DNA from 2 places in the Paenibacillus sp. Y301 genome. Region 1 is predicted to be linked to the other one. Evidence: a T-box and tRNA genes for the amino acid it is inferred to sense, from the RefSeq annotation. Region 1 holds a T-box; the other holds one or more tRNA genes.
What was found. The T-box of region 1 lies ahead of AC1D69_RS06175 (valine--tRNA ligase). A T-box ahead of a tRNA ligase gene usually reads a tRNA of that ligase, here a tRNA-Val.

Region 1 (4,217 bases):
TTACGTGCTTGTTCAACGCGTTCCCAACGGAAACGAAGATCTTGACCAGGTGTACTACCTGTAGAAATCATATAACGCATAGCATCCGCGCCATATTTCTCGATAACTTCTAGAGGATCTACCCCGTTACCCAGCGACTTCGACATCTTCAGTCCATCGGAATCTCTAACAAGACCGTGCATTAATACATCTTGGAATGGAATCTGATCCGTAAATTCAAGCGCAGTGAAGATCATGCGAGCTACCCAGAAGTAAATGATGTCATATCCCGTAACGAGTACATTCGTTGAATAGTAACGTTTCAAATCTTCTGTATTATCAGGCCAACCTAATGTTGAGAAAGGCCACAACGCTGAGCTGAACCAAGTATCAAGTACATCTTCATCCTGTCTAAGTTCGGTACTTCCACATTTCGTACATGAAGTAACATCATCATGTGCAACATGAAGCTCACCACAAGACTCACAATACCATGCCGGAATACGATGACCCCACCAGAGTTGTCTTGAAATACACCAGTCACGTACATTCTCGATCCAATTCAGATAGATTTTCTCGAAACGGTCCGGTACAAAGTTAACACCCTTACCTGATTTCTGTACCTCAATGGCTTTTTCAGCCAATGGCTTCATCTTAACAAACCATTGCGTAGAAAGGTACGGCTCAACTACAGCTCCCGTACGTTCACTATGTCCAACTTGATGAACATGATCTTCGATCTGAATAAGAACACCTTGCTCTTGCAAATCCTTAACAATCTGCTTACGGCAGTCACTGCGATCTAGACCTTCATATGGGCCTGCTAGATCATTCATAGTGCCCGTATCGTCCATAACACTAATCTGTTCCAACTGATGACGCTGTCCTACTTCAAAGTCATTAGGATCATGGGCAGGAGTGATCTTCACAGCACCACTTCCGAATTCCTGTTCAACATAATCATCGGCGATAATCGGTATTTCACGACCCACGATGGGTAGTACAACCATTTTGCCAATCATATCTTTATAACGATCATCTTTAGGATGAACAGCAATAGCTGTATCTCCTAACATTGTCTCAGGACGAGTAGTCGCAACAGTAATATGACCACTTCCGTCTTTCAAAGGATATTTCAGATGATAGAGATGTCCTTGTACCTCTTTATACTCTACTTCAATATCAGAAAGAGCTGTACGTGCAACGGGGTCCCAGTTAATAATATATTTACCACGGTAAATAAGACCCTTCTTATACAAACTTACAAAGACTTCACGAACAGCTTTGGATAGCCCTTCATCCAATGTGAACCGTTCCCTTGAGTAATCCAGAGATAAGCCCATCTTAGCCCATTGTTCATGGATTGTATTCGCATACTGATCTTTCCACTCCCACACCTGATCAAGAAACTTTTCTCTTCCAAGATCGTAACGGGATAATCCCTGGGAACGCAGTTTCTGTTCAACTTTGGTCTGTGTAGCTATACCCGCATGATCCGTTCCAGGAAGCCATAAAGCGTCATAACCTTGCATCCGTTTGGTTCGAATGAGTATATCTTGCATCGTGAAATCCATAGCATGACCTATATGAAGCATTCCTGTCACATTGGGTGGCGGAATTACAATTGTATAGGGTTCTGCTTCTGGTCGTTGGCCTGCTTTGAAAAAGCCACCGTCGATCCAATACTTGTACCATCTCTGCTCAGCAGATTTCGGATCATACGTTGTTGGCATTTCAGTAGTGATCTTAGTCTCATTATCCGTCATAATTAACACCCTCCATTACATCTTCAGAATATCTAAGAACACAAAAAAACCTCTCGCCCTCAAAGGACGAAAGGTTATCTTTCGCGGTACCACCTTTGTTTCATGGTAAGTAAAATAATAAGCCATTATGTTCAGGCTTATAACAATACAAATCATGACACTCATACAGATAACGGCTGCAACCGGCCATATTCTATGCTATTGAGGATAACCTCAAGTATTCAAATAGGCAACTCCAGGGCGACCTTCGTTTGGCTGCATCCTGCGGAATCTTCCAGCGTTACAATTCCGCTCTCTGAAGGGCAACCCAACTACTCTTCCCGTTCACAGTTTATTGTTAAATATTCTACTGTAATAATAACGTTCAAAACGCTCATAGTCAACTTCCCATTCACCCGTTTCTAAGGAAATATACGGAATAGAATAACAAGAAACCCCGTACACAAGAAAAATGTACGGGGTTGGACTTAAAAAAGAGCCATTTCACATGTTATGGAATATACAGGATCTGACCTTCTTCTATCGTCTGCTCTGATAGACGGTTATATAACAGTAGTTCTCTAGGACTCAATTGGTAGCGATCTGCAATGAGATCTAGCGTCTCTTCTCTTTGTACGATGCATAGACGAACTTTACTAAATGGCGTCTTCTCAGATGCACCTCCAAGGAATAGGCTCTTCCATTGAACATCTTCGCTAGTCGATTGATTCTGTTCTTCTTCCCGAGCAATAAGTTGTTCCTCTTGCGCTTGTTGTTCTTGATCTCTGAGCGTTCGCGATCGACTGGAGGTCAATATTGACGATAAGCCCACGTTATCTTGTGAATTAGCAGACGGCTCCTTTTTACTACCAAAACCTATTCTTAACTCTGCTTTCTCCTCATTCTCTTCACTTTGTGTGAATTCAGGTGATGCTGCAGCCGGATTTAAGTCCTCCTCAAACAATTCATTTTCCAATGAATATACTGGAGAAGGCTCATTTACCTCTTCGAGGAAGGTCTCTGCGGATACTTCGTTCACTGTAGAATTTTCATTCTCATCCTTGAAGCCAATATTCCATACATTAGAGTGATCCTTATGACGAGCAAGTTCATCCTCCGTATGTTGCACTGATTCTTGAGCTTCAATGACTTCATGAACACGTTCATCTTGAGCGAATAACACCTCAGGTACATTTCTCTCTAACAAATGCTCTTCTGAGGAATCTACATTTACATAAGTGACATCCTCACTAGTTGGCCGAGAAGCTTCACTTTGATCTGTTTGCCATTCGGGTGTATGAACGACCGTGAAATCTTCCACATTCCAGGATGGCGTATCACTAGGAAGCGTTTCAATTCCTCGTAAAGACAATACCCCAGTAACGTTAAGACTTCTCTTAGATAAAAGATCCACGTCGAAATTCTCGATTTCTACAGCAATCTCATCCAAAGAAGTTACCCGGTTAAGAGGAACGGTGATTTCAACTGGAATATAATGTTCAAGTCGCTCAGTTCCGCTCTCCTCGCCTTCCCCTCTGTACAATCCGGTTAGGATCAAATGACCTCGGAGTGTAGCTTGATCTTCCTGACTTATTACCTGAATATGCGGTAACATCTCAACTTCTTCAAGTTCCGCAATTCCAGCCACTTCTTCTGACAATTGAATACGTTCATAAATATCAAAGCGCAAACCGTAGGACTGGTCAAACACAGGTAACGTCCTCCTTTCGGCATATTATAACCATGAGTCGTCTCACGGCATGAGCCCATTTTTTCTTAACTCATTTTATCTATATGCTTTAAAAAGAAGAGCATGACTCTTTTACCATTATCCTTTGACTTACGTTCTTAGAACATGCTGTAATTCACTCAAATCTGCCGGCCACGGATCTTCAATTTCTATGTATTCTCTAGTAAACGGATGCGTGAAACACAACTTTTCTCCATGTAGTGCCTGTCTGTTCATAACGCTACTATTTCCTCCATACAACGAATCACCTAACAAGGGATGACCCAGATGACTTAAATGAACACGTATTTGGTGCGTACGTCCTGTGTCCAGTTCGAGGTGAACAAGGCTCGCATTCTGATAATGTTCTTTCACTTGTAGACGAGTGATCGCTGATTGCCCTGTAGGAGAAACACGTCGACGCTGAGCGTGATGTCGATCTTTTCCGATTGGTAGATCAATCACGGAAATATCCGGGCTAACATGCCCTTCAACAAAAGCAATGTACTTTCGTTCAATTTGTTTGGAACGCATGTCCTCATCTAACTTTAGTTGAGCCCATTCGTTCTTTGCATATAGAACCGGACCTGATGTGTTCTGATCAAGTCTGTGAATATGTCTAACCGCGACCTCTTCACCCATACCCTCATAATGAGCTGCAACAATATGATCGAGTGTAACCTCACCCTTACGCCCATCGGGATGCACAGTCATTCCTGCCGGTTTGTGCACAACTAAACAGAAGTCATCTTCATAAAGAACTT
Region 2 (4,217 bases), on a different contig from region 1:
GGGGTTACTGGAACTGCCCGAGTCCAATTGAAAGGAACTGTTTCTGTTCAACTTCCCTTAGCCTTGGTTGGAGTAACAATCACAATTGTAAGAGGAACTTTACCAACGGATCCTGTTATTTATTCAGCAACATCAACCTTTAGTCTGAGCGTATTAGCTCCTCAGGTCATTACTTTTTCAGCTAATGATTTTAACCCGCCAATTACGCCGCAATTGACTTATACTGCATTTATATCTTCTAATTTGCTTGGTACAATTCGTGTGGGTCCAGAAAGTTTCGATGGTATTCTAATCTCTGATTAAAAAACCAAGATAGTCTTAACTTAACAGATTGTGAGTTTTACTCAAACAAAAGAATCCATCAGTTTATTTCTGATGGATTCTTTTGTTGTTATCCGATAAATTGGGTCGTGAGAAAATTTTTTTAATGAGTTTCTGGATTGCGGCGTCTTAGACCTACGAGGCCTACAAGACCAAGTAATCCAAGCCATCCCCAATCGGTTCCATTGTCATCGTTTGTAGCAGTAGCTCTGTAACTGTTAGTATTCATACCGTTCGTGTTCATGTCGTTCGTGTTCATATGGTTCGTGTTCATGTTGTCTGTATTCCTGTAGTTTGTGTTCATGTCGTTAGTATTCATGTTGTTGTTTGCTGCAGATGCAGGAAACACAAGAACCAAAGCAATACTCAATGTAGCTAAAAAAGACGCAAGGATTTTTTTCATTGAATGTTCCTCCTTCCGAAATTTATGACTTATTTGGTGAGGTGCATGTGCCAATATTATCTTTCCCATAACAAGTGTTACTATTCTCATAATTCTTTAACTGGTTGGGCTGAATGGAATTTCAATAACGAAAGAGGTGATGCATTTTTGTGGTGCTTTTCTTTTTATATAAGTTAATAAAAGAAGAGACAAGACAGTACAGTACATACATTTACAAGGGATAGCCCGATGATCACAACGGTTAAATATTATCAGGACGACCAAGATCAACTGAAGTCATAAAATAAGCCACGACTAAAGAACAAGCGCCAATTAACAGCAAAACAATAACCAAAATAGTAACCAATGTTTTACCATTCATCAATTTCACCTCGGAAAGATTATACCAAATACACAACCATAAAGGCAGATTGGGTTAGTCAATACCCGATGACACTTAGGTAAGAATAAATAGATGAGATCATGGAAGATGAGCTGCAGTTTTTTGCTTTTTCTTTTGCCCATATTGATTCTCTCGTAGGTCTAAAGTTCTGCGTCGAAAAGGGTGATTTACCCCTATATGGCGAATCATAGGAATATACTTGGTCTTCAATGGAGGTTGTCCAATTGGCTGGGAGGAAAAGTGAAACAAAACAGGAAGAATTTACACAAGAGATCAGGGCACTTGCATTGATAGGTTCGCTTGCGGGGACTTATATTTTAACTAAATCAGTTCAGGCTTCAGTCATTGTGTGCGTTCTTGTTATGGCTATTATCACCGCTATTCTTATCTTACGAAAAAAGAAGCATGAGGAACGCCTGAAAAAGTCAGGGATTGCTGAAATAGATAAGATGGAAGGGATCCAATTCGAGAACTATCTAGGACATTTGTTACGAGCTCAAGGATATAAAATCGAGGTAAGTAAGGCAACTGGAGATTACGGGGCAGATCTTCTCATACAGAAGGATGGCAAGAGGATTGTTGTCCAAGCCAAGAGATATAGTAAAAACGTAGGGATCAAGGCTGTGCAAGAAGCGCAGGCTTCGATTGCTCATTATAAAGCTACGAAGCTTGGGTTGTATCGAAAGGTGATTATACGGCCGCAGCTTATGAATTAGCGAAATCAAACCGAGTTAACCTGATTAATCGTGAGGCTTTGATTGAGATGATATTAGCTATGAATTCATTACTTGGACTTATGATGGAATATATTCTTTTTATGATAACAATATCCAAAAAGAAAAAATTGATGGATTTAAGCAAAGTTTCAATTCAGAAAGAGCATTTTCAGTAATTGATGATAAAGAAAATTTAATAGGAAATTGTGAGTTTTATGATGTGAACGATGAAGGGGAAGAAATATTAGCAGTTGGAGTTCAAATGAAACCTTCAATGACAGGACAGGGTTACGGATCGAAATTTTTTAGAGAAATCATCGAACAAGGAAGGGTATTACTGAATTACAATCATATAATTTTATAAGTATGACTAAAGACTGGAAATAAAACTTAGCAGAGGAAATAGGGAACTTGCCCGCGCCGCGTAGTGGGTCTATATGTTCAGCAGCAAGGAAAGGTACTTTTTTCTCTTTACTGCTATTTAAATTATATTTAATTTCATACATATAAAGGGGCCTACTAGCGTGTAGGCCCCTTTTACTTCTATTAATGAATTCAATTAGAATGACAGAAATAGAAAAACCCCTGCTACGCAAGGGTTCTCAGTAATGATCTGTAATGGATTCGAACCATTGACCCCTACCCTGTCAAGATAGTGCTCTCCCGCTGAGCTAACAGATCGAAATAGTATGTAAATACAAGGATAATCATACCAGCAGGTGAGATGGGTGTCAATTCATTTTATAGATAGAATCGTTTGTTGTGGGGATGGGGTTGTGAGAATGTTAGGTTTAAAAAAAATTCAAAGAGCCCACAATAAGATTATATCAATCTATAAGGAAGTGGCACAATGCGGAATAAGATATATGGTCTAATAGTTGGAGGGTGTCTGTTTGTGTTACTTGCAGGTTGTTCTATAGAACGGGACGAATCCACGTTTCAATTAAAAAGGTTGGACACCTCTACTGCGCCTGTCATGCAGGATATATATTCTAAGGATGTTGGCGAGCAGGTATATTCGACGACAGAGATCTCTCCACCCTAAAGAACGATACGACGAAGAAATGAGAAATGAAGATTTGAAATATCCCCTTGGATCAGTCTAAGGGGATTTCGTGTTTTTATATTATTAATGTTGTGACTATTCGTCTTCATCCCACTTACGGGAGTAACCCATTTTGGTAACAAAATAGAATGAGTAAATAAGGACGATCGACATAATGATAACGATTGCAATCGTAATTCCCATAAGAGATTTAGCTCCTTTTATAAGGGTATAGTAAATGTAGACATTATCCAAACTATACATCAAAAATTTTTTTTTGTATAATGATTCGATTAGAAGTTGAATAGATTGTGGACCGAAGGAGTGGGAAATGAAATGGCTGCAGAGATCATTCATGTTAACACGGAGGAACAGCTGCAGTATGGACTGGAAATTCGGAAAAAGGTATTTGTAGAGGAGCAACATGTCCCTCTAAGTCTTGAAATGGATGAATATGATACGATTAGTCCCAAGGTACATCATTTATTAATTTACGATAATGGGGAATATGTGGCTACGGGTAGAATTATTTATTACAATGAGAACACGGCCAAAATGCAACGTATTGCTGTCACGAAGGAGTATCGTACGAAGGGTTTCGGTAAAGTACTGTTGATGGCAATGGACAAGTTCGCGAAGGAACTTGGATTGCAATATGCGATACTTGATGCACAGTGTCAGGCAGAATCCTTTTATGCGAAGCAGGGATATGAAGTGATCTCGAAGGAACCTTTTGATGATGCGGGAATATTACATGTTCGTATGAAAAAGGAATTATAATCTAAACTCCAACTTGAACTATCTTGAAATGGATGCATTAAATTAGCATGTGCTGGGTAACCTACTCGAATGCCCTAAACTTCATTGGCAAATTAACTAAAGGAGCGATTGATATGGGAACCCCAGGACGTGAACAATTCGTTGCAGTACAGAAGAACGGTGATGGTGATCTAACAGCATTTCAGACATCATCTGGTCGAGTATTGGCCTATGAACAAGCACTTCAGGAAGTACAGGCAGGTGCGATTGCCGGTGTGAATGCTTTTAAAGGTAGAGATGGAGAAACCTATATTCGTGGAGACGCGGATGGAGATCCATCCAACAACTTGGATCAACTCCCTACATTTGAATGATGTAGACACCATCAGCAAGCCAGCTGTTCCCCCTACATGGGCGGTACAGCTGGCTTTTTATTATAAATGATAGATAAGATTCTGCTCTAAGAAGGTCATGTCACCGATCTCACTCAGATAGTCATCTTTCTCGTCCCCGTAATGCATCAGATAAGTATTCTTCTGAACTTCTAAGGGAAGAGTAAGGAGTTCTTCCAGAGTGGCATGAACTTCTCCA

Region 2: it has a tRNA-Val gene. The T-box ahead of AC1D69_RS06175 (valine--tRNA ligase) is inferred to sense a tRNA for this amino acid. The anticodon was not compared.

What each region holds. Positions count from the first base shown of each region.
Region 1 covers NZ_JCAIUL010000002.1:571,118-575,334, reverse strand. The annotation lists gene AC1D69_RS06175 (valine--tRNA ligase) at 1-1,745, opposite strand, end outside; T-box leader at 1,805-2,082, opposite strand; gene AC1D69_RS06170 (LysM peptidoglycan-binding domain-containing protein) at 2,236-3,435, opposite strand; gene AC1D69_RS06165 (RluA family pseudouridine synthase) at 3,565-4,217, opposite strand, start outside.
Region 2 covers NZ_JCAIUL010000001.1:218,408-222,624, forward strand. The annotation lists gene AC1D69_RS01035 (hypothetical protein) at 1-303, shown strand, start outside; gene AC1D69_RS01040 (WGxxGxxG family protein) at 425-724, opposite strand; partial or broken gene AC1D69_RS01045 (restriction endonuclease) at 1,556-1,998, shown strand; gene AC1D69_RS01050 (GNAT family N-acetyltransferase) at 1,935-2,186, shown strand; tRNA gene AC1D69_RS01055 (tRNA-Val) at 2,432-2,503, opposite strand; gene AC1D69_RS01060 (hypothetical protein) at 2,673-2,867, shown strand; gene AC1D69_RS01065 (GNAT family N-acetyltransferase) at 3,204-3,647, shown strand; gene AC1D69_RS01070 (DUF3892 domain-containing protein) at 3,761-4,000, shown strand; gene AC1D69_RS01075 (MBL fold metallo-hydrolase) at 4,061-4,217, opposite strand, start outside.